4 regions of the Gottfriedia acidiceleris genome follow, and region 4 is predicted to be linked to each of the others. Evidence: predicted binding sites of a transcription regulator. Region 4 holds the regulator's gene; each other region holds the start of a gene.
What was found. Region 4 encodes Rex, which represses fermentation and respiration genes when NADH is low (regulators of the CRP and FNR family bind a similar motif). Its sites were predicted from a motif close to TTGTGAAATATTTCACAA; they were not measured.
Positions count from the first base shown of each region.

Region 1: MY490_RS07520 (L-lactate dehydrogenase) is a predicted target of Rex. The motif match lies at 3,943-3,960, and genes of this name have one in related genera.
Region 2: MY490_RS19945 (cytochrome ubiquinol oxidase subunit I) is a predicted target of Rex. The motif match lies at 2,307-2,324, and genes of this name have one in related genera.
Region 3: adhE (bifunctional acetaldehyde-CoA/alcohol dehydrogenase) is a predicted target of Rex. The motif match lies at 2,297-2,314, and genes of this name have one in related genera.

Region 1 is NZ_CP096034.1:1,586,598-1,593,017, reverse strand. Features, by position in the region: gene MY490_RS07540 (LTA synthase family protein) at 1-333, opposite strand, end outside; gene MY490_RS07535 (ROK family glucokinase) at 631-1,602, opposite strand; gene MY490_RS07530 (YqgQ family protein) at 1,662-1,865, opposite strand; gene MY490_RS07525 (M15 family metallopeptidase) at 1,977-2,732, opposite strand; gene MY490_RS07520 (L-lactate dehydrogenase) at 2,907-3,866, opposite strand; gene MY490_RS07515 (5-formyltetrahydrofolate cyclo-ligase) at 4,060-4,623, opposite strand; gene rpmG (50S ribosomal protein L33) at 4,713-4,862, opposite strand; gene MY490_RS07505 (nucleotidyltransferase family protein) at 4,948-5,934, opposite strand; gene phoU (phosphate signaling complex protein PhoU) at 6,072-6,420, opposite strand, start outside.
Region 2 is NZ_CP096034.1:4,213,321-4,219,740, reverse strand. Features, by position in the region: gene MY490_RS19950 (YhgE/Pip domain-containing protein) at 1-1,644, shown strand, start outside; gene MY490_RS22385 (chromate transporter) at 1,711-2,001, shown strand; gene MY490_RS19945 (cytochrome ubiquinol oxidase subunit I) at 2,528-3,922, shown strand; gene cydB (cytochrome d ubiquinol oxidase subunit II) at 3,919-4,932, shown strand; gene cydD (thiol reductant ABC exporter subunit CydD) at 4,932-6,420, shown strand, end outside.
Region 3 is NZ_CP096034.1:3,329,710-3,336,129, reverse strand. Features, by position in the region: gene MY490_RS15930 (polyamine ABC transporter substrate-binding protein) at 1-118, shown strand, start outside; gene MY490_RS15925 (MarR family winged helix-turn-helix transcriptional regulator) at 160-585, opposite strand; partial or broken gene MY490_RS22370 (histidinol dehydrogenase) at 785-983, shown strand; gene MY490_RS15915 (YitT family protein) at 1,234-1,845, opposite strand; gene adhE (bifunctional acetaldehyde-CoA/alcohol dehydrogenase) at 2,460-5,063, shown strand; gene MY490_RS15905 (RluA family pseudouridine synthase) at 5,163-6,071, shown strand; gene MY490_RS15900 (copper homeostasis protein CutC) at 6,082-6,420, shown strand, end outside.
Region 4 is NZ_CP096034.1:262,510-268,929, reverse strand. Features, by position in the region: gene groL (chaperonin GroEL) at 284-1,909, opposite strand; gene groES (co-chaperone GroES) at 1,969-2,253, opposite strand; gene MY490_RS01445 (CPBP family intramembrane glutamic endopeptidase) at 2,528-3,199, shown strand; gene MY490_RS01440 (redox-sensing transcriptional repressor Rex) at 3,248-3,874, opposite strand; gene MY490_RS01435 (ABC-F family ATP-binding cassette domain-containing protein) at 4,036-5,961, shown strand; gene tsaD (tRNA (adenosine(37)-N6)-threonylcarbamoyltransferase complex transferase subunit TsaD) at 6,178-6,420, opposite strand, start outside.

The DNA of each region.
Region 1 (6,420 bases), 1.3 Mb from region 4:
ACCTAAATCCCCAAAGTTTCGAGTCATAAATAAAACTGGAATTGTTACAAAATCGTCAAAGAATGAATAATAAGCTGTATCAGCTACTAAAATAAAGGACATGATTATAGTAATCCAAATAACTGCTCTATTTCGTTTTGGTCCTTTTGCAAAAAGAGCTATACCTATAAATATTAATAATGAAGATATAGGAGCAATTATCAAAATAAATTCTTGCATTGAATTTTCAATTTCTAAATCAAAATAAAATTGGCTAAGAATCGTTGCTTTAATCCATAAAAGGAATACAGCAAGTAACGGGAATCCAAAGTTTTTAATAAACTTTTTCCACATATTCTGTTCCTCCTCTTGTTTAGACTATTAATCTATTTTATCTATTATAAAACAATGTTTGTCAATTCACATATCTATTTTATTGGCATTTTTATACCAAGAATTTTTGGAATGATTCATACAATTATTAGCTACTAAATGTATGGATCTAAATAAATTATTTGACGTACCTTAGGTTTTTTCTAACGTCATTCAATTTATCATAAACTAGTTCCGTCGTCAAATAACTAATTTTTTTTTCAATTCAATACAATAAACATAATAAGGTACTTCAATTAGAAGTACCTTAAATTTAAGTTAAATTTCATTAGTAATAAATTTTTTTACTAAATATGCTGCACCAATTGCTCCTGCATCGTTCCCTAATTTTGCAATTGAAAGTTTTGTCGAATCTCGCACTGTTGTGAAAGCAAATTCGTCAAAATATTTCTTTAGAGGTTTCAATAACAGTTCACCTGCATTTGATACACCGCCACCAATTATAATATTTTCAGGATTTAAAGTATTTCCAACTCCGGCTAAAACTAAAGCTAGATATCTCATTACATGATTTACGATTTCTTCTGCAACTTCATCACCAGTGGCATAAGCTTCAAAAACATCCTTTGCTGTAATTGGTGAATCATTCGACACTTCTTTTAAAACCGTCTCTTTTGTCGTATTTTGTAACTTCTCGTTTGCTATTCTTGCAATACCTGTTGCTGAAGAAATAGTTTCTAAGCATCCTCTTTTTCCACAGTTACATAATACTCCATTTTCAAGTTGTACTGTGATATGGCCAATTTCACCAGCAGATCCACTAATTCCATGTGCAACGTCACCATTTACAATTACGCCTCCGCCGACTCCTGTTCCAAGGGTAACCATTACTACATCTTTTGCTCCATTTCCAGCACCTTTCCACATTTCGCCAACAGCTGCTATATTTGCATCATTATCAACGATTACAGGAATACCTGATTCCTTTTCTAGAATTTCTTTTAAAGGAAAATTAACCCAACCTAAATTTACTGCTGCAAATATAAGTCCATCTTCTAATCGAACCGATCCTGGAGCTCCAATACCGATTCCAGCGATATCTTCCTTTGTTTTATCCATCTGTTTAAGCTTTTCTTCAATTGCAATTGTAATTGTTTTAGGAATATGCTTACCACTATCAGATTTATCCGTTGGTACTTCCCATTTATCGATGAATTCCCCGTTATTTGTTAATAATGCCAATTTAATGCTTGTACCACCTAAATCTACACCTACAATCATTTTAGCCATAAAGTCTTCTCCCTTCGCAGTGAAATCGTTTGCAATAGATTCTAAAAAAAACGATTTCATTAAACCGTTTTATTTTTTATTTCATCCATTTCTTTTTTTAAGATCATGGTAGCAATTTGTAAATCTTTACTTTCAAGTATATTCGCTAAAAATAATTCTTTTAGCTCATCTTGCATTAACATCAAGTCAGCTAATCGATCACCTGTATAAATAATGGTGCCATAACTCTTTAGAAATTGTTGAATATCATATACGGATTTCATACTTAACTCCTATTATTTTATCTTTCTAAACATGTAATAAGTATAAGTTGGAAACGATTACTCGTCAATGTGAAATACCAAACAAACCATTTATTTTGTAGGAATTTACAATTATTTTTTAGGCTTTATTACTTCTTCTAAAGCTAAATCATTTTTATATAAATATGTAGCGTATTTTATCCCGAGATATCTTATATGCCATGGTTCATAATTGTATTCAGTAATATCTACTTTGTCTTCTGGATAACGAATGATAAATCCAAATTCATGCGCATGGTCTGCAAGCCAAGTTCCTTCTTTCGTTTCTCCAAATCCTTGTTCAAGCTTGTTACCGAAGTTTGGAGAGGATACATCTATTGATAAACCAGTTTGATGTTCGCTTGTACCAGGAACAGCACTAAAAGATTGAGTCCAATCTTCACCATGAATTTGCACATAATAATTATACAAGCTTTTTTGTCGATCAAAAGAGCGATATGCGGAAACTGGAGTAAGCTTTATGCCATCTGCTTCTGCTCTTTCAAATAATTTTTCTAAAGCATGTGCCGCCTCTTTTCTCATTAATGTCTTATCTTTGTTTACTCCATGTAAAGGAACGACTGGATATACTAGATCAGGCGGTTCATACCCATCTGGTAGCTTTCTTTCTTTATTAACTAATACTAAATTAGATGTAGGATTTGTTACAGCTAATAATCCATTTTCAGCTTCGATTGCTGTATCATCGTAGTTAGGAAAACTCAAAGAAGTCTCTTTAGTCTTTTTTAGATGATTATTAAAAAAATTTTGGTTTCCAAAAAATAGAGCTAGTCCAATAATGAATATTACTATTAATAACCATGAGATCTTACTATTGATTTTTTTCAAAATTACCTCCTTAAATCTTATTGTTACTTTTACAATATTAAAAGTTGGCATATTTTTCAAATAATCTATACAATAAGACCTCTTTCAAATAGAAAGAGGTCTTTTCTAAAGATGAACTCATAATATTTTTCTGAAAAACTTTACTAGTGTTTGCTAAAAATTATCATCACTCACTTAATTTTCGTTTCGTAAAACAGGTTCCATTGTTTTTCTTAAAGTGTCTACAGAGTTTTTAAACTGACGTTGCTCTAATTCATTTAAATCTAGTTCAACAACTTCTCGAATTCCACCACGATTAATTACTGCTGGAACGCCAATATATATATCGTGTTCTCCATATTGTCCATCTAAATATGCAGAAACCGTAATAATACTATTTTCATTTTTTAGAATCGCTTTTGTTAATCTAACTAAGCCCATTCCAATTCCATAGTATGTTGCACCTTTTTTCTTTATAATGTGATATGCGGCATCACGTGTATTTAAAAAGATTTCATCAAGCTCTCTTTGGCTGTATTTTGGATTTTTCTTTAATACATGGTGAACTGGTGAGGTACCAACATTTGTTTTAGACCAAACTGGTAGTTCACTATCACCATGTTCGCCGATAATATAAGCATGGATATTTCTTGCGTCAACATTAAAATAATCACCGAGCATATATCTAAAACGTGCAGTATCTAAACTAGTACCAGATCCGATTACTCTTTCTTTTGGTAATCCTGAAAATTTCCAAGTCGCATAAGTTAAAATATCTACTGGATTTGTAGCAATTAAAAAGATACCGTCAAATCCTGAAGCCATAATATCTCCAATGATTCCTTTAAAGATAGCACAATTTTTTGCAACTAAATCTAAGCGAGTTTCTCCAGGTTTTTGAGCTGCTCCAGCAGTAATGACGACTAAACTCGCATCTTTACAATCACTATAATCTCCAGCCCAAATTTTTGTTCTAGAATCTACAAAAGGCAGGCAATGATTTAAATCCATTGCGTCCCCTTCCGCTTTATCTTTATTTAAATCAATCATAACTAATTCTTCGGCAACACCTTTATTTAACATACCAAAAGCATAGCTAGCTCCAACTGCACCTGTTCCGATAAGTGCGACACGATTTATTTCTTTGTGTAACATAATATCCACCTCATTTGTGTTTTAAAAGTGTAAGTAATTGGGACTTCTTTATTATATATGTATTTCCACTCTAAGTTTGTGATACTTTTTACAAACTTGTTACAATATTAGTCTGCACAAATTTAATTTTTTCAATAAGACTCCAATTCAGTCTTATCTATTTTCGAACAAATCGTGTCACATTATGCACTTATTAAATCACTTCTATTATTCTTGATTCTGTTAAAACCAACGGCATCTTAATGTCATGTTTTTCTATTGGTAATTCATCAATAATTTGAATGTCATAAGCTAAGGCTAAAAGTTGTTTATTATAATCTTCTAAATAGCGATCATAATAACCACCACCATATCCTAGTCGCTCACCATTTTTTGTATATGCTACTCCAGGCACAATTATTAAATCAATAAGTTCTTTTCTTATTTCCACGCATTTTTCTTCTATCGGCTCTTGTATTCCAAAATAACCTTTCTTTAAATCATCAAATGAATTGATTTTGTAAAAATGCATTTTTCTAGTCTCATGGTTGCATTTAGGGACAACAACTGATTTATTCTTTTTCCAACAAGCAGTGATTAAATACTTAGTATTTATTTCATGCTCCATTGGCATTGTTGTTGCTATAATATCTGCACTCTTCATTTGTTCTGTATTTAATAATTTTTCTATAATTTGTTTTGACTTTTCATCTCTTTCTGATGCTGAAATATTTTTCAAGTTTTTCATCATCGAATTTCTAATTTCTTTTTTTTCCATAATAATGGCCTCCTTAGGTAAGGATCGAGTTTCTAATTAAAATTATAATTATTTAAACATAAAAAAAACAGTAGGAAAATTCCTACTGTTTACTTTGTTTCGCGATGAACTGTAACTTTTTTAAGTCTTGGGCAATATTTTTTAAGCTCAAGACGGTCTGGGTTATTACGTTTATTTTTAGTAGTGATGTAGTTACGATCTCCGCATTCTGTACATGCTAATGTAATATTTACGCGCATTTTATTTTCCCTCCTGACATAGTGACATAATCAGACTTGTATATAATAACATTCTTTCGCGATAATTTCCATACTTTTTAGTGATTCAATGTATTTCTTTTGATATTTTTTTTATTGAATTATGTACAAACTTATTCTCATAATTCAGAGTATATTTTTGAAAGACAGCTTGATGATGTAATACACTGCCTTGACTGATTCGAATATTAGAACTAATTGATACATATGGGCCGATTATACAGTTCTCTTCAATCGTAACATCATTCCCAATAATAACTGGAGAAACAATCTTCACATTATTATTTATCGTTACATGCTCACCTAAAAAGATTCTTGGTAATATTTGAACAGCAGGAATAGGTAAGTTTAATTTCTCTTCAATCCAATCTACGTTTAGCTTTGCAAATCTTCTAGGCGTCCCATAATCAATCCAGTAACCTTTTAAATGAAAAGCATTTAAACAGATATTTTTTTTTAACATTAAAGGAATCAGATCATTACTAATGTCAAAATAACGATTTTCTGGAATTTGATATAATAATTCAGGATTCATAATATAAATTCCAGTATTAACTAATTTACTAATCTCACTACCTTCATTCGGCTTTTCTATAAAATCGATTATTTGTCCATTTTTCACTTTTACATTCCCGTATGACCCACACTTATCAACTTGTTTTACAAACATAGAAAATCTACTTTTACTTTCTAAATGAGTTTTTAATGCATCTCTAATATCGCCGTCAAATAAAATATCACCATTCACTACTAGAAAGGGTTCATGAAGAAAATGCTTAGAAAGTCTTAAACAGCCAGCAGACCCTAAACTTTTTTCTTCTATAATATAATCAATTGAAACATTTTTTAATTTCATTGCATTGATTGTCTCGATAATTGCTTGGGACATATAATGAAGCTGAATGATAAATTCTTTAAACCCAAGTCTAGTTAAATGTAATATTAAATGCTCAATTGCCGCTCTATTTGCGATTGGTAATAGTGGCTTAGGAATGTTGTTAGTAATTGGTAAAAGCCTTTGACCGTATCCTCCAGCTAAAATAACAACCTTCATTTATTACCACCTCAATATCTTATACTAGTTAAAGAAGTATGCTTAATATTACATAAATATGACAAAAGGGCATTCAGGTAAATTTTGTCTGAACACCCCATTTAATTCATTTAATTATTTTAAACTATAGTCTTATATTATTGATTTAATAAATAATGTTTCCCTTTAACTAAATAATAAATATTCTCTGCAATATTTGTTGCATAATCTGCAATTCTTTCAAGATATCTGCAAATAAATGCCATTTGCATGATATTTGATACATGCTCAGGTGAATTTGCAATACTTGTCATTAGAGTTCTAACAGTTGTTCCATATAGTTCATCAACTAAATCGTCAATTTCACCAATCTCCTTGGCAGCTTGTAAATCTTCTGTTCGGTATGCTTCTGAAGCTTTTGTTAACATATCTAAGCCAAGTTCATGCATCTTTTCAATATTCTCTAATGGTAAGTTTTCTTGACGACTACGAATACGAATTGTAGAT
Region 2 (6,420 bases), 740 kb from region 4:
GCATCTGATGGTGCCGGTAAAATCAATGATGGTGCAGCAAAAATAACAGATGGAACAGATGTTTTAAATAAAAATTTAAAAAAATTAAATGACAGCATGATCACATTTGAAAATGGTAGTACGAAACTGAAAAGTGGAGCGACACAATTATCGGATGGTATTAAACAATCAAGTGATGGTGCAAATAAATTAAATACTGGTTTAAACGCTCTTCTAGAAGGAACTGGTACATTAAAAGCAGGTTCTAGTGATTTAAATAATGGACTATCGCAACTAGTAGATGGTGGCAATAAAATCGAAGCTGGTTCTTCTAAGCTAGAAGCTGGAAGTAACCAATTGAATGCAGGACTAAAACAATCTTATGCTGGCTCAAGCCAACTGCAAAAAAATGAAGCAGGATTTAATCAGAATCTAAGTACTACTAATGATGCTCTTAAATCAATCGTTAATGGATTGAAAGAGGGTTCATTAAGTAAAGAAGAATTACAGAAATTACAAGCAATTTCAAATAGCTTAGATCAACTATCAAAAGGAAGTAATCAAATTAAAAATGGTGTTGATCAAATTGCTGCAGCACAAGGTCAATTATATGAAGGTTCAAATAATCTACTTGCTGGACAAAAAGAATTAAATGCAAATTTAAGTTTATTTAATAGTAAATTGCAAGAAGCGTCTAATGGAGCAAATCAATTAGCTCAAGGAAGTAATGCTTTATACAATGGTACAAAGGAATTAAGTGAAGGAAGTTCATTACTTTCATTTGGCCTAGGTAAATTAAATACAGGTGGGGACCAATTAGTCCAAGGGATCAATCAATTAAATAATGGTTCTAAACAACTATCTGATGGAACGAATAAGTTATATAGTGGGTCTGGAGACTTATTGAAAGGAGCAACTGATTTAACAAAAGGAACAACTGAACTTCATAAATCCCTAAAAGATGGAGGAGATGAAGTTAATAAAGTTAAAACTAGTGATGCAACTGATAAATTCTTTGCAGAACCTACAGAGCTAGTTTCTCATAAATTAAATAATGTAAAAGAATATGGTGTAGGATTAACACCTTATATATTATCTATTGGACTTTTTGCAGGTGGGTTAATGTTCACTTCAGTTTATCCAATGAGAAAGAACTCTATTGCTCCGACTACTGGTTTAGCTTGGTTCTTTAGTAAATATAGTGTTCTTATTTTCGTGGGGATCATGCAATCAATCGTAGCAGATATGGTTTTAATTTACGGTATGGGTCTTGATGTTAAAAACGTGTGGTTATTCGTAGTGTTTACCATTATCACTAGCTTGACCTTCTATTCATTAATACAATTCTTAACTGTTACATTAGGAAATATAGGTCAATATTTAGTGTTTGTTATGATGTTATTACAAATTGGTGGAACTTCAGGTACTTTCCCAATTTCATTAACGCCAACATTTTTCCAAACCATTCATCCATATTTACCTATGACTTATGCAATAAAAGGATTCAGAGAATTAATCTCTAGTTCTGTTAGCAAAGGGTTTGTTTGGGATCAAGTCTACTATTTATGTGGATTTGCAGCGTTATTCATTATCTTAACAAATGTAACTTTTGCAGTTCGAGTTAAATTATCCAAGAAAAAACAATTAAGTGAAATCGAGGCTTAAAATAATAAAAGGATTGGAGTCTTATAAAAAAAGATTTCAATTCTTTTTTACTTAGTTACTACAAAGATGGCCGGATATATTGGAAATGTTGAGGGCGGCTTTTTTGGTTCCTTTGTAGGATTATTTGCAACAATTACACCCTCTCTAATCTTGATGATTGCTTTATTAAGCATATTAATGGAGCATAAGAATTCACCAAAAGTCAAAAAGATGACGTCACTAGTTAGACCTTTAATCGCCGTTTTCTTGGCATTATGGCCTTTGACTTTTTTAACGATTCATATAATGGGGGTAGGCCTAACGCAAACAATTATAATTAGTGTACTTTCCTTATTATTACTTGAACGTTATACGTAATCGGAGGGGCCCTTGTTTATGGTCCAGTATTTCTATCTTAAATAATGAACAACTTTTTTTAGCTTTTTCGGAACATTATTGAAGCAATGCCATTATATGGTTGCTTTCAGTAATGTTTTTTTAGTTAATAAGCTCAAAGCTAAGGAAAAAAAGGGACGACTATTTTACACGTTAAGTATAAATTGCCAGCGGAGGAGAAAACTCGACGAAATATTAAATATGAGTGCAACTACGCCTCTGTCTTCGTGTAAAGGCTCACCAATCAACGAGCTTTCTTTAGAATTAAAAAGTAACTTTATCAGTGAATGTGAACTATGTCACAAAATAGACAATTTATAGACACGATTTAGACAAAAAAGATTAAGGCAAAAACCCCTTTGGAAAAGTAAACTAGAAGTAACAAGAGTACTATAGAGTGGTTCTCTAAAATTTACTTAATGATTTATTTGTGAAAAAATGTTCAAAATTTCGCTCGAGCTTAATGAAAATTTTTTTGAAATGATTTTGATCCTAAGGGGGATGTACTGTGAGTGTGTTAGAGCTTGCAAGAATACAATTTGGTTCTACAACAATTTTCCATTTTTTATTTGTACCACTTTCAATAGGTTTAGTATTTATGGTAGCAATTATGGAAACATTGTATGTGCTTCGAAATAAAGAAGAATATAAAAAGTTAACAAAATTCTTTGGGCACTTATTTTTAATTAATTTTGCGGTTGGTGTTGTGACAGGTATTATTCAAGAGTTTCAATTTGGTATGAACTGGTCTGAATACTCTCGTTTCGTAGGTGATGTATTTGGAGCACCACTTGCAATTGAGGCACTTTTAGCATTTTTTATGGAATCTACATTTTTAGGCATATGGATATTTGGTTGGGAAAGACTTAATAAAAAAATTCATTTAATGTGTATTTGGTTAGTTGCATTCGGAACGTTAATGTCTGCATTTTGGATTTTAGCAGCCAATTCTTTTATGCAGGAGCCAGTTGGCTTTGCGATTAAAAATGGTCGCGCAGAAATGACCGACTTTTTAGCGATTATTACAAATCCACAACTTAAAGTTGAGTTTCCTCACACAATCGCTGGAGCATTAGCAACTGGCGCGTTATTTGTTGCTGGTGTAAGTGCATATAAAATCTTAAAAAAACAGGAAATAGAATTATTTAAAAAAGCATTTAATCTTGCAATGGTGTTCGCGCTAATTGCAGGAATTGGTGTTGCATTTAGCGGACATTCTCAAGCGAAGCATTTAATGAAAACTCAGCCGATGAAAATGGCTGCAAGTGAAGGTCTATGGAAAGACAGCGGAGACCCTGCAAGCTGGATGGTCTTTGGTCTGATTGATTCGAAAAAGAAAGAAAATAAATACGAGGTAGAAGTACCATATTTATTAAGTTATCTGGCTTATGAGAAGTTTGAAGGTAAAGTACCTGGTATGAATACATTACAAAAGCAGTACGAGAAATTATATGGTCCTGGAAATTATATTCCACCAGTTAATACAACTTTCTGGAGCTTTAGAATAATGGCAGGAGCAGGAATGGTCATGATTTTAATGGCGATGCTAGGTTTATATTTTAGCTATCGTAAGAAATTAGAATCAAAAAATCTATTCTTAAAGGCATCAATTTTACTAATTTCTTTACCGTTTATTGCAAATACAGCTGGATGGGTTATGACGGAAATAGGTCGCCAACCATGGACTGTATTCGGTTTAATGACTACTGCTGCATCCGTATCACCGAATGTTTCAAAAGGATCACTCATTTTTTCAATCACAACGTTTACAACGATGTATGCCATATTAGCAGTTGTTTTAGTTTACTTGTTTGTGAAAGAAATTAAAAAAGGAACACACCATGTTGAAACTGAAAAAGTTCCTACTGTCGATCCGTTTGAAAGGGAGGCAATCAATATATGATTGAGTTAAATGAATTATGGTTTTTACTCGTAGCAGTTTTATTTATAGGGTTCTTCTTCTTAGAAGGCTTCGATTTTGGTGTAGGTATATCTACAAAGCTACTAGCTAAAAATGATACTGAAAGAAGAATTTTAATAAACACAATTGGACCGTTTTGGGACGCAAATGAAGTGTGGTTATTAACGGCAGGCGGAGCAATTTTTGCAGCATTCCCAAATTGGTATGCAACGATGTTTAGTGGATACTATATTCCGTTTGTATTTGTATTAATGGCATTAATCGGACGTGGTGTTGCTTTTGAATTCAGAGGGAAAGTTGAAAGTTCTAAATGGGCAAAAGCTTGGGATTGGGTCATTTTCTTCGGTAGTTTATTACCACCATTTTTATTCGGTGTATTATTCTCGAGTATCCTTAGAGGTATGCCCATCGATCAAAATATGAATATATCTGCTGGTTTTACAGATTACGTAAATTTATTTACAGTAGTTGGCGGAGTAACGGTGACATTATTATGCCTCTTACACGGATTAATGTTTTTAACATTAAAAACAGTTGGAGAATTAAGAAACCGTGCACGTTCTCTAGCACGTATGGTAATCATACCGGTATTCCTATTCTTAGTTGCCTTTACTGGTATGGCATATTTTGAAACGGATATGTTTAAAGTAAAAGCATATATAACAGTTCCACTAATTTTATTAATCGTAGTATCTTATATTCTTGCTACAATATTCATCTTTAAAAAACGAGATGGTTGGTCATTTGCTATGTCGGGTCTTGGTATTGTATTAACAGTCGGGACACTGTTTACTTCTCTATTCCCAAGAGTCATGATTAGTTCAATCAAAAATACGTATGACTTAACTGTTTATAATGCATCATCAGGTCCATATTCATTAAAGGTAATGACAATTGTTGCATGTACATTATTACCATTCGTACTAGGTTACCAAATTTGGAGTTATTATGTGTTTAGAAAAAGAGTGGATGAGAAGGATTTGACTTATTAATGGGAAAAGATCTTATTAAATTTAAAGGGATTAATCGTTTATTAATAATCCTATCTTTTTTAACAATTATACAAGTAACGGCAATTATTATTCAGGCATATATGCTTTCACAAGCTATTGTCAAATTGTTTAATGGAAAATATAGTAGCGATATTTTATACGCTACTATTTTCTTCATCACCGCATTTGTTTGTCGATATATTATTTCGACTATAAAGCAAAAATGTTCAGAGCAGTTTGCAGACATCGCTTCAACCGAAATGAAAATGAAAGTTTTAGAAAAGCTTTTTAAACTTGGACCTAGATTTGCAAGAAAATCAGGAACAGGTAATATCGTAACGCTTATTATGGAAGGAACTACACAATTAAGAAATTACCTAGAAATCGTTCCACTGAAAATGATTAACTTAGCGATTGTCTCACCAGTAATCGTAATTTATATTTTCTTTGTTGATAAAGTTTCTGCACTTATACTAATCGTAACATTTCCAATCATTATTATTTTTATGATATTACTCGGTTTGGCAGCTAAAAAGAAATCAAATAAACAATGGAAGGTTTACCGTATTTTATCGAACCATTTTACTGATTCTTTACGTGGTCTGGAAACATTAAAATTTCTAGGATTAAGTAGAAAACATATTAAAAAGATAGAAAGTGTAAGTGAAAGATACAGAGAAGCAACGATGGGTACATTAAAAGTAGCTTTTTTATCATCATTTGCACTAGATTTATTCACAATGCTGTCAATCGCTACAGTTGCAGTCTTTTTAGGACTTCGTTTGATTGACGGAGTAATTTTATTAGGCCCAGCATTAACAATTTTAATTTTAGCTCCTGAATACTTTTTACCGGTTCGTGAAGTTGGAGCTGATTATCATGCAACTTTAAACGGTCAAGAAGCTGGGAAAGCAATGCAAGATATTTTAGATGAGCAAGAATTTAAGGTTCAAGAACTTGCTCCTATATCAGATTGGAATCATGCTAGCGAAATGAATTTAAAAGATATATCAGTAAAACCCGAAAAAGATGGTCAAACGATTTTATCAAATATAAATTTAAATATAAAAGGGTTTCAAAAAATTGGGATTGTTGGAGAAAGTGGTTCTGGTAAATCAACGCTTATTGATTTAATAGGTGGATTTTTAGAGCCAGCAAATGGGACTATTCAAATTTCTGGTGAAGAGGTATCCCATCTGCAAATAGAAGATTGGCAGAAACAGTTAATCTACATTCCACAAAGTCCATATATTTTCTCAAAATCATTAAACGATAATATAAGCTTCTATAGACCTAATGCTACTACAGAAGAAATTAAAAGCGCAGCTGTTCAAGCTGGGTTAACTTCTTTAATAGAAGAATTACCAAAGGGTTTAGAAGAAAAAATTGGTGAAGGTGGAAGAGCTTTAAGTGGTGGGCAAAGCCAACGCGTTGCGCTTGCTAGAGCTTATCTAGAAAATCGTCCGATTCTTTTGTTAGACGAACCTA
Region 3 (6,420 bases), 1.6 Mb from region 4:
AAATCCGTATATTAATGTAACAAAAGAACAAACTGATGCAACCAACTGGATTAAGGACGTTGGGGACCAAACAGAATTATATGATAAGTATTGGACAGAATTAAAAACTGGCAAATAATATTCCAAACTAAAAAGGTTATCTCAGAAGAGATAACCTTTTTAGTTTGAGATTAATTTGTTTAATAAAAATCGAAATTGATCTCTTTCACTATGCGAAAGATTTTCGAATAAATTTAGCCACAATTCTTGACGGAAATTGAAGTTTTCTTCAATTAAACGTTTTCCTTCATCAGTTAATTCAAGCCATGTAACTCTTCGATCACGGCTATCTCTTTTTCGAGATATTAAATGATTATTAACCAATTTATTCACAGCTGTTGTAATAGAACCTGAAGATAATCCAATTTGTCTTCCAAGTTCAGAAGCAGTAAGTTTTTGATTTTTATATATTAAATATAAAAGCAAATATTTTGGTGGAGTTAAGGAGTTTTTTAATTCCTCATCAGTTTTTTGCCAATTTTTTCGAACTCGAATCATTAAACTTGTTAAATCATCTAGAAGAAGTTTGTCGTTTTCGGTTAACAAGGAAGAGCACACCTCCTAAATTATGATTTAAAGTTGTTAAAAAAGTGGGTATTGTACGTATAGGTTACCAATATTCTAAATCATTTTCAAGAATGCAGGGAATTTAGCCAAGATTTTTAAATTTGTCAAGTTTGGCTGTATAGTATCTATGGTGTTATGTAAATAGTATGATAAAAGACATTGGTAGGGGTGAAGTTCAATGTTTAAGTATTTTAAGTTTAAAATAAATGATACTGTTCAATTTGTAAAGAACGATGGTCATTTCTATCGAGTGATCGGGTACAGGATCGAAAAAAGTATTTATTTAAATGATGAGTACAGTAGCATTATATACGAACTCTTACGAGAATTTGATGGTCTTCAAGTTGACGCTGAAGAAGATGAATTAGTAAGCGTATCGAACTTTGATGAATTCTACGGTTCAATGTTTGAAAAACTAGGCACATTTACAATTAAGTTTGCTAAAAAGCAAGAAGATCTAAAGAAATCAAACATGGTTGAAGCCTCATCTGTGGACGAGCTATTAGATAAATATAATGATTATCGAAGACTGGCAATACTTTTTAAAGATTGTCTTTACGATTTAGCTGCTGAAAATGTTCTAAATGAGCTCACCGATTTTTCTGAATCAAAAAAAGATTACATGCATTAGGCATGTAATCTTTTTTCATTCGTTTTAATTGTAACAGATTTTTTTTGAAATTTACTTTCATAGACCAATTCAGTTACTTTCGCACAAATTGCAACAGAAAGAATTGTATATCCTACTTCATTCCATGATAGGTAGGATAGTGAACAAAGAAGAATTACAGCGTCAAAAATAAAATATACTTTACCGATCGATATTTTTGATTTTTTGCTCATTATGATTGTTATTAAATCATCTCCACCAGTTGCTCCACCACTTCTTAGAATTAACCCTAAACCAAGTCCAGCGAAAATTCCACCTAAAATAGCGGGTATCCAAAGATGATTTCCAAAGTTAAATGTAATATTAGAAGATGTTTTTTCTATTATAGAATAAAAAACAGAAAACGAGATGGCTCCGATGGTAGTATTGAATAATAATTTTCTACCTAAATACAAACCAGCAATCAATATAATTGGAATATCGAGTAGCAAAGTTGTAATTGAAGGTGATATATTTAGTGCGTTTTTTACTAATAAAGCAATACCAATAAATCCACCTTCAGCTAAATTATTTTGATAATGAAAATGATACAGTGTAGTGGCTAAAATAAATGAACCAATTAAAATCATTAAGGTCTCACCCAAACGATTGTTACTCATTGTTATTTCCTCTTTTCGTAGTTAGTAGTTAAAAGTACATCTTATAAACTAACTACGTACATATAGAGCTCGTAGTTAGTTTTTTGCCTTTCTAACTACATAGCTATATATCATTGAAGAAATAACATAATCGCCTGTCAACCATAGTTTCGCCTACCTTCAGTTTTATTTTAGAGTTCTTTTGGTTCTCTAAATTAAAACTGCTAAGTGTAGGATAAGTCTTTACGTTGCCAAATGCTCCTTCGAGCAATCATGGTTACACGTCCTTTTTACCAGTTTTGTTAGAAAAATCTAACAGGTGAAGAATAAGTTCTATGAGAACTTATTCTTAATTTTATCATATGCAAAAATATTTGAAAAAAGAAAAGAATTAACAAAAATCTACAAAATGTAAAAACTAATAAGTAGATGGAAATCAATAATGTGAAATATTTCACAAAATAGACATAGTATTTTCAATAAAAATGATATATATTATATTTGTAAACAATAATGTGAAATGTTTCACAATAGATGATTGATAAACGGGACGTTCTGAACCCTACTGGGATAATTAATGTCCAACATCAGAGGAGGAGAGCCAAATGGCTGTTCAAGAAAAAATTGTCAATGAAATAAGTAACGCTTCTGAAATGGTAAATGAATTAGTAGTAAAAGGACAAAAAGCATTAAGGGAATTTGAAAACTTTAATCAAGTTCAAATCAATGAAATTGTACATTCAATGGTTCTAGCAGGTTTAGATCAACATATGCCACTAGCAAAAATGGCAGTTGAAGAAACAGGGCGTGGAATCTATGAGGATAAAATTATAAAAAATATATTTGCTACAGAATATATATGGAATTCAATAAAAGATAATAAAACGGTTGGGATCATAAGTGAAGATCAACAAACAGGAATAACAGAAATTGCTGAACCTGTTGGGGTAATTGCAGGTGTAACGCCAACAACTAATCCTACATCAACAACATTATTTAAAGCAATCATTGCGATTAAAACAAGAAACCCAATTATTTTCGCTTTTCATCCTTCCGCACAAAAATGTAGTAGAGAAGCAGCAAGAATCGTTCGTGATGCGGCAATAAAAGCTGGAGCACCTGAAAACTGTGTACAATGGATTGAAGTCCCATCTATTGAAGCAACTAAGTGTTTAATGAATCATGAAGGAGTAGCACTTGTTTTAGCAACAGGTGGTGCTGGAATGGTTAAATCGGCTTATAGTACAGGAAAACCTGCTTTAGGTGTTGGCCCTGGTAATGTACCATGCTATATCGAGAAATCTGCTGAAATAAAGTGTGCAGTAAATGATCTTATTCTTTCAAAAACATTTGATAATGGAATGATTTGTGCTTCTGAACAAGCAGTTATTGTAGATAAAGAAGTTTATGAAGAAGTGAAAGCAGAGTTAAAAGCAAATAATTGTTATTTTGCTACAAAAGAAGATAAAAAGAAATTAGAAAAGCTTGTCATAAATGAAGCTACATGTGCTGTAAATGGGGACATTGTTGGAAAATCTGCTTACGAAATTGCAACAATAGCTGGAGTAAATGTACCAGTTGATACAAAAATTCTTATCGTTGAATGTGAAAGCGTTGGTGCAAATGAACCTTTAACAAGAGAAAAACTTAGTCCAGTTTTAGCAATTATAAAAGTAGATGGAAAAGAAGAAGGGTTTAAACGTTGTGAAGAAATGTTAGAGCTAGGTGGATTAGGCCATTCGGCAGTTATTCATAGTAATAATGAAGAAATTCAAAAAGAATTCGGACTAAGAATGAAAGCATGTCGTATTATTGCGAATGCTCCTTCAGCACATGGTGGAATTGGGGATTTATATAACGCATTTATTCCTTCACTTACATTAGGCTGTGGATCACACGGTAAAAACTCTGTATCGACTAATGTGACAACTGTACACTTATTAAATATTAAAAAATTAGGAAGAAGAAATATGAATATGCAATGGGTCAAACTGCCACCAAAAATTTATTTTGAAAAATATTCAACTCAGTATTTAGAAAAAATGCCTAATATTAAAAAAGCATTTATTGTAACAGACGAAGCAATGGTTAAATTAGGTTATGTTGACGTGATTAAATATTATCTAGAGAAAAGACAAGAAAATATTCAGATAGAAATCTTTTCAGATGTAGAACCGGATCCTTCAGATGTTACTGTAATGAAGGGTGCAGATAGAATGATATCATTTGAACCCGATACAATTATCGCTTTTGGCGGTGGATCAGCAATGGATGCAGCCAAGGGTATGTGGATGTTTTTTGAATACCCAGAAACTACTTTAGACGGGCCTAAACAAAAATTCTTAGATATTCGAAAAAGAGCTTATAAATATCCTAAATTAGGTCGTAAAGCTCAGTTTGTAGCAATACCAACTACTTCTGGTACTGGTTCAGAGGTTACACCTTTTGCTGTAATTACTGATAAAGCTAATAATATTAAATATCCATTAGCTGATTATGAATTAACGCCTGATGTTGCAATTATTGACGCTCAATTCGTATCAACAGTTCCTAAAAGCATTACAGCAGATACAGGTATGGATGTATTAACACATGCAATTGAAGCTTATGTAAGTGTTCTAGCTAATGATTATACAGATGGATTAGCATTACAAGCTATAAAATTAGTATTTAAATATTTGCCTAAAGCATATGAAAATGGAAACGATTTTGAAGCACGTGAAAAAATGCATAATGCATCAGCTATCGCTGGTATGGCATTTGCAAATGCGTTCTTAGGAATTAACCACAGTTTAGCGCATAAAATTGGAGCGGAATTCCATATCCCTCATGGCAGAGCAAATGCAATCTTAATGCCACATGTAATAAGATATAATGCAAAAAAACCAACTAAGTTTACAGCTTTCCCTAAATATAAGCATTTCATTGCAGATGAACGATATGCTGAAATTGCTCGTTTCCTAGGACTTCCAGCTGCAACTACTGAAGAAGGCGTTGAAAGTTTAATTGCATCAGTTATTAAGTTAGCTAAGGAACTAAATATAAATATGAGTATCGAAGCACAAGGAGTTACTGAAAAAGAATTTTTAGAAAAAGTTTCATATTTAGCTGATCGTGCTTTCGAAGATCAATGTACCACTGCAAATCCGAAGCTACCTCTAGTTAAAGAATTAGAAGAAGTTTATCTGAATGCTTTCAAAGGATGTTAATGAATTTAAGCTTTTCATTAAGGAGCACCTAAACAGGTGCTTCTTTTTTGACTAATTATATTTTGATATAATAGTCATATTGAAAGTGGTGATTAAAAGATGGAGTTAAAGCAACAAAATCCATGGTTTAAGGTAATAATAGGTGTTGAGCATAAAAATCTAACAGTAGAGTCATATTTAAAAAATGTTTGGCAGTTTCCAAAGAAGTTGCTACATGAATTAAGGATGGCAAAAGGTTGTAGGATAAACGGAGAAATTAAACCTTGGAATACAATCCTTTCGAGTGGTGACCAAGTTGAAATGCAATTATACATAGAAGAAGATTATGGTGTAATTCCACAGGAACAATCTATTGAGATCTGCTACGAAGACGAACATTTACTCATTGCTAATAAACCTTTTGGAGTCGACACACATCCGAATGAAAAAGGACAGTTAAATACATTAGCAAATTCGGTAGCATTTCATTTTCAAAAAAATGGATTAAAAACAAAAGTACGCCATATACACCGCCTCGATAAAGACACTACCGGTGGAGTCGTATTTGCTAAACATGCATTAAGTAGTGCAATTCTAGATTCGATGTTAAGTCAACGTAAAATAAAACGTACATATACAGCTATAGTTGAAGGGAATGTTAAATCACTTAAAGGTACAATAAATGAAGCGATCGGAAGGGACCGACACCATCCTACTAGACGAAGGGTTTCACCAAAAGGCGATAAAGCAATCACACATTATAAAAAAATAAGATATCTATCAAAGTTGAATGTAACGATAGTAGAATGTCAGTTAGATACTGGCCGTACACATCAAATCCGAGTTCATTTAAGTTTTTTAGGTCATCCATTAATTGGAGATCTATTGTATGGTGGGAAACAAATATTATTGAAACGTCAAGGATTACACGCTAGTAATGTACAATTTACACATCCTTTTACGAAAGAACATTTATCGATTGATATCCCATACCCGTCGGACATAAAACAAATACTTAACGAAAAGTGAGATGAATGAAATGTTATTAGAAGTTATTGCCACAAACGTAAAAGATGCAATTGATGCAGAAAGGTTTGGGGCAAATCGCATCGAATTAGTTACTGGAATAAAAGAGGGAGGATTGACACCAAGTTACGCGACAATTAAACAGGTTGTTCAAAGTGTCTCAATTCCAGTACATGTAATGATTCGACCACATAGTCGTTCTTTTATATATGATCAGTATGATCAAGAAGTAATCTTAAGCGATATTGATGTATGTAATGAGCTCGGAGCAGCAGGTATCGTTTTTGGAGCCTTGACAAAGGAGAATACAATCGATGAAAATCTTTTAAAAAAAGTAACAGGTCGAGTTAAA
Region 4 (6,420 bases):
TTTTGTTCTACAGTAAAAGGTAGGTGGTGCGCGGAAGGGAGAATTATTAGTATAAACATAGGATGATATTAACTTATAGATAGTTCCATTCAATTTGCAAAGAATTTTTTCATAACAATGGACATTCATGCTCACATGACATAAAACATGGAAGAAAAAGCTTCCCAAAAGTTCAGTGACCTAATGAGTAGCTATATGAAATAAAAACAAAAGTGGTCAAAATGTGGTCACGCTAATTATAAACATAAAAAAACCCTTGATTTCTCAAGGGTTTTTCACTTTATTACATCATGCCGCCCATGCCCATGCCGCCCATGTCAGGCATTGCTGGTGCATTTTTCTCAGGGATGTCAGCTACTACTGCTTCAGTTGTTAAGAACATAGCTGAAACAGATGCTGCGTTTTGAAGCGCAGAACGTGTAACTTTAGTTGGGTCAACGATACCTTCTTCGATCATGTTTACCCATTGTCCGTTAGCAGCATTGAATCCAACGCCAACTTCCGCACTTTTTAATTTCTCAATAATTACTGATCCTTCTAGACCAGCATTTGTAGCGATTTGACGAACTGGAGCTTCAAGTGCACGTAATACGATGTTGATACCTGTTGCTACGTCACCTTCTGCTTCGATTGCAGCTACTTTATTATATACGCTCATTAATGCAGTACCACCACCAGCTACAATACCTTCTTCAACTGCAGCACGTGTAGAGTTTAATGCATCTTCAATACGTAATTTACGCTCTTTTAATTCAGTTTCAGTTGCAGCACCAACTTTGATTACTGCTACACCACCAGCTAATTTAGCTAAACGCTCTTGTAATTTTTCGCGATCAAATTCAGAAGTAGTTTCTTCTAATTGAGCACGGATTACGCCGATACGTCTTTGGATTGCTTCAGTTTCACCAGCACCTTCAACGATTGTAGTGTTTTCTTTTGTTACTACAACTTTTGAAGCACGACCTAATTGAGTGATGTTAGTTGTTTTAAGATCTAATCCTAATTCTTCTGTAATCACTTCACCGCCAGTTAAGATCGCGATATCTTCTAACATTGCTTTACGACGGTCACCGAAGCCAGGAGCTTTAACAGTAACTGCATTGAACGTACCACGTAATTTATTTACGATGATCGTTGCTTGTGCTTCACCTTCAACATCCTCAGCAATGATTAATAGTGGCTTACCTTGTTGAACAACTTGCTCAAGTACTGGTAAGATTTCTTGAATGTTTGTTACTTTTTTATCTGTGATTAAAATATATGGGTTTTCTAATTCAGCAACCATTTTCTCTGAATTTGTAACCATGTAAGGAGAAGAGTATCCACGGTCAAATTGCATACCTTCTACTACTTCTAACTCAGTTGTGAAACCTTTTGATTCTTCAAGAGTGATAACTCCATCGTTACCAACGCGCTCCATTGCTTCAGCAATTAATTGTCCAACTTCTGGATCCGCTGAAGAAATTGCAGCAACTTGTGCGATTGACTCTTTACCTTCAATTGGTTTTGAGATTGTTTTTAATTCTTCAATTGCTACAGCAACTGCTTTTTCGATACCTTTACGGATACCCATTGGGTTTGCTCCAGCAGTTACGTTTTTAAGACCCTCACGAATCATAGCTTGCGCTAAAACTGTCGCAGTTGTTGTACCGTCCCCAGCAACATCATTCGTTTTGCTAGCAACTTCTGCAACTAATTTTGCACCCATATTTTCAAATGCATCTTCTAATTCTATTTCTTTTGCGATTGTAACACCATCATTTGTAATTAATGGAGAACCAAATTTTTTCTCAAGAACTACGTTACGTCCTTTTGGTCCTAAAGTTACTTTTACAGCATCAGCTAAAGCGTCTACTCCACGTAACATTGCGCGACGTGCTTCTTCACCAAATCTAATGTCCTTTGCCATGAAAATGACCTCCTTATAATATAAAAAGTATATTTTTTAATTTAAGTATTTTTATTTTATTAACCTATGATTGCAAGTATATCGTTTTCGCGAAGAACTAGATATTCAGTACCACCGTACTTAACTTCTGTTCCTGAATATTTAGAGAAGATAATGCGGTCACCTACAGATACTTCTAAAGTAACGCGCTCACCATTTTCAAGTACTCGACCAGTACCTACTGCAACAACTTTGCCTTCTTGTGGCTTTTCTTGTGCACTACCTGGTAAAACGATACCACTAGCAGTTTTTTCTTCAGACTCAACAAGCTCAATTACAACACGATCACCTAATGGCTTTAACATGTGTAATACCTCCTCAATAATCAAATCATTATTTTTTAGCACTCATGTATATTGAGTGCTAACACAATTATTAGTTTAAATAATATCAAAAAATTTTGCAAGCCCGAAGCAGGCACTTTTCTTGTCGAAATTTAATAAGTTTTTTTCTTAACGATCAAAAGTAAAATAAAAAGTGAAAATTTCTTTTAAGAAACAAAAGAAACGAGTAAAATAATGTACGTGTTGTTATAAACCTTTGGGTTATGAAAAATATCAACACAAAGGAGCTAACGTATTGAAAACTAGAGATTTATGGATTTTATTAACGTATGTCGTTCTTCAATATTCAGCGGTATTTGGGGTGCCCTATTTATTAAATAGTAACTTATACGTTGGAGTGGATCAGAAAACAGCTTCTCTTGAAGCAGTGGCATTATGGGGTTGTATTAGTTTCGTAAGTGGATTAATTATTATACTTATCTTATTACATAAACCCATTTATGAAGGAATAAAGAATCTAAAAGCTAATTATCGTACAATAATAAATTGGGTTGTTTTAGGTTATTTCATAACAATGCTAACTCAAATTGTTTGTAATTTAATTTTAATTTATGTATTTGAACTACATAAGGGCTCAGAAAATACTCAAAATATCATAAACATCGCTAAGCTTAACCCGGCCTTTATTATCATACCAAGTTTAGTTGCACCAATTTTAGAGGAGATTATTTTTCGTCGAATTATTTTTAAAAGGCTTTATAATCGTTTACCATTTATTATTTCTGCTGGAATTAGTTCAGCGGTCTTTTCGCTTATGCACGGAGACTTGCCCTTCTTTTTATCTTACTTTCTAATCGGTTTTGTATTTTGTTATCTGTATAAACGAACAAACTCAATTATGGTTCCAATCTTAACACATATGTTAATGAACTCTTTTGTCGTTTTTCAGCAAATCAATTTACATTAAAAACCAAAAACCCCCAAATTTTTTGGGGGTTTTTATTCTAATATGAATTTATTGTTGTAAAAAATATGCCAATGTTTGCAGTTCAACGGCTAAGTCTATATGATGAATGCGAATATGTTCTGGTACACTAATTCGTGCAGGTGTGAAATTTAAGATTCCTCTAATATTTTTTCCATTTAATCGATCAGCTATTGATTGTGCTACAGGTGCAGGTACAGTTAAAATAACGATTTGAATATCTTCATTCATAACTTCCTCTAGATTATCTAGATTATAAACGGGTACTCCACCTATTTCAGTGCCAATTTTATTTGGATCAATATCAAATGCCATCTCAATTTTTGTATTATTATTTTTTATAAAATTATAGTGTAAGAATGCAGTTCCTAAATTACCAACACCAATTAATGCAACTTTCATAACTTCATGTTGGTTAAGCGCTTTCGAGAAAAAAGTTAATAAATAATTTACGTTATAGCCATAACCTTTTTTACCAAGTGCTCCAAAATATGAAAAATCTCTTCTGATTGTAGCGGAATCTACCTTTACTGCTTCACTTAACTCTGCTGAAGAAACTCTTTGTTTACCTGATAAAGACAAATTCTTTATAAAACGGTAATATAAAGGTAGACGTTTAGCAGTAGCTTGTGGAATTTTAATTTGTTCCGAATCCATTTTTTAATCCCCCACTTACTGTAATTCTTTTTACTATGGTGTGTAATTTGACTTTATTTTAGTAATAAAGTATTTGTTCTAATGTAAAATATACACTATATTTAAGAATTTTGACAGTCTACAGTTATATACATAAAAAATTTTGCAATGAGGTGTTATCCATGATTCTTTTACAAGTAAATAATGTCTCAAAGTATTTTGGTAGTGACATTATACTTTCAAATATAAAATTAGAAGTTCAAATGAGTGATCGAGTTGCCATTGTCGGACGTAATGGAGCGGGAAAATCTACATTATTGAAAATAATAGCAGGTGAAATATCCTATGATGGCGGCGAAATAAATAAACCCAAAGACGTTACTGTTGGCTATCTAGCCCAAAACTCTGGTTTACAAAGCGATAAAACGATTTGGGAAGAATATTATTCTGTATTTAATCATTTAGTAGAGATGCAGGACAATATGCGAAAATTAGAAGTTAAAATGACTAGAGAGGATGTCTACTCTAATCAAGCCGTTTATGACAAGGTTATGAATGAATATGATCATCTTCAATATACATTCAAAGAAAACGGTGGTTACCAGTTTGAAGCAGATATTCGTTCAATAATTAGTGGTTTAGGTTTTAGTAATGAAGATTACGAAACAAAAATTTCCTCGTTAAGCGGTGGACAAAAGACAAGACTGGCATTAGGTAAGCTATTATTGACAAAACCTGATTTGTTAATCCTGGATGAGCCTACAAACCATTTAGATATTGACACTCTAAGTTGGTTAGAGCGCTACTTACAGTCATATCCTGGTGCAGTTTTAATCGTTTCTCACGATCGATACTTTCTTGATCAAGTTGTTAATATTGTTTATGAAATATCTAATCATAAGCATCAACGATTTGTTGGTAATTATAGTAAGTACCTTGAACTAAAGGCAGCTCAATATGAACAAGAGTTAAAACAGTTCGAAAAGCAACAAGAGGAAATCTCTAAACTTGAAGATTTTGTACAGCGTAATATTGCGCGTGCTTCAACTACAAAAAGAGCTCAAAGTCGTAGGAAACAATTAGATCGTATGGTTCGATTAGACAGGCCACTTGGAGACGAATCTTCGGCTAATTTTTCATTTACAATTGAAAAACAAAGCGGTAATGATGTGTTGTCTGTACAAGATTTATATATTGGCTATGATCGTATTCCAACAATTGATCAACCGATGAGATTTGTACTGAATCGAGGCGATAGTGTCGCATTAGTCGGTCCAAATGGTGTTGGTAAATCGACTTTACTTAAAACGATTATTGGAGATTTAGAAAAATTACAGGGAACAATTGATTTTGGTGCAAATGTTTCAGTTGGATACTATGATCAAGAGCAAGCAAAACTAACTTCTAATAAAAGAGTATTAGACGAACTTTGGGATGATTATCCATTAAAGGCCGAACAAGAGATTCGAACAATATTAGGGAACTTTTTATTTTCTGGAGATGATGTGACAAAAATTGTTAACTCTTTAAGTGGTGGAGAAAAGGCAAGATTAGCTTTGGCTAAGCTTATGATGAAAAAAGCTAATTTCCTAATTCTTGATGAGCCTACTAACCATTTAGATTTAGATAGTAAAGAAGTGTTAGAGAATGCTTTATTAGATTACCCTGGAACGATTTTATTTGTTTCTCATGATCGATACTTTATGAACAGATTATCCACAAAAACTTTTGAACTAGCAAAAGCAGGATTATCAATTTATTTGGGTGATTATGACTATTACCAATTTAAGAAAAACGAAGCATTTGAAAAAGAACAAGCAGAAAAAGAGGCTACATTAGCACAAGTTAAACAATCCTCTCAACCAATTTCTGATTATCAACAAGACAAAGAATTGAAGAAAAAACTCCGTCAAACTCAGCGCCGTATAGAAGAAATTGAAAGTAATATATCGCAATTTGAGCTTGATATAGAGACAATCGAACTAGAATTATGTAAGCCAGAAGTTTACGGTGATTTTCAATTAGTACAGGAATTAACAAATAAGAAAAGTGATATCGAAGCTAAGTTAATAGACCTAATGGAAGAATGGGAGAACTTACAAGATTAATGACTAAACGGATAAGCTAATTGCTATCCGTTTTTTCTTATCTACATATTTATCCACATATATTCAATTATCATTTAGCTTTTACACAGGTTTATACACATTATCCACAGAAAAATAGTAATGTTATACACAATTTTGTACACATAGTTTAATAAGTTTTTAACAAATAAAAAGTACTTATCCACATTTTATTGAAAAATTGTGAATAAGTACTTCTTACATATTCTCTAAATCCAAACCTGGATTCCCGTTTAATGCCAAATTACCTAGTTTTCCTTGTTTTAACCGGATAAATGCAGCCGCACCAATCATAGCAGCATTATCTGTACAAAGTGATAGTGGTGGTATAACTAATTCTACATTAGTCAAAGCATTCATCTCTTCTTGTAATGAAGCTCTCAACCCTTTATTAGCCGCAACTCCTCCGGCCAATAAAACTTGTTTTACATTATATTCTTT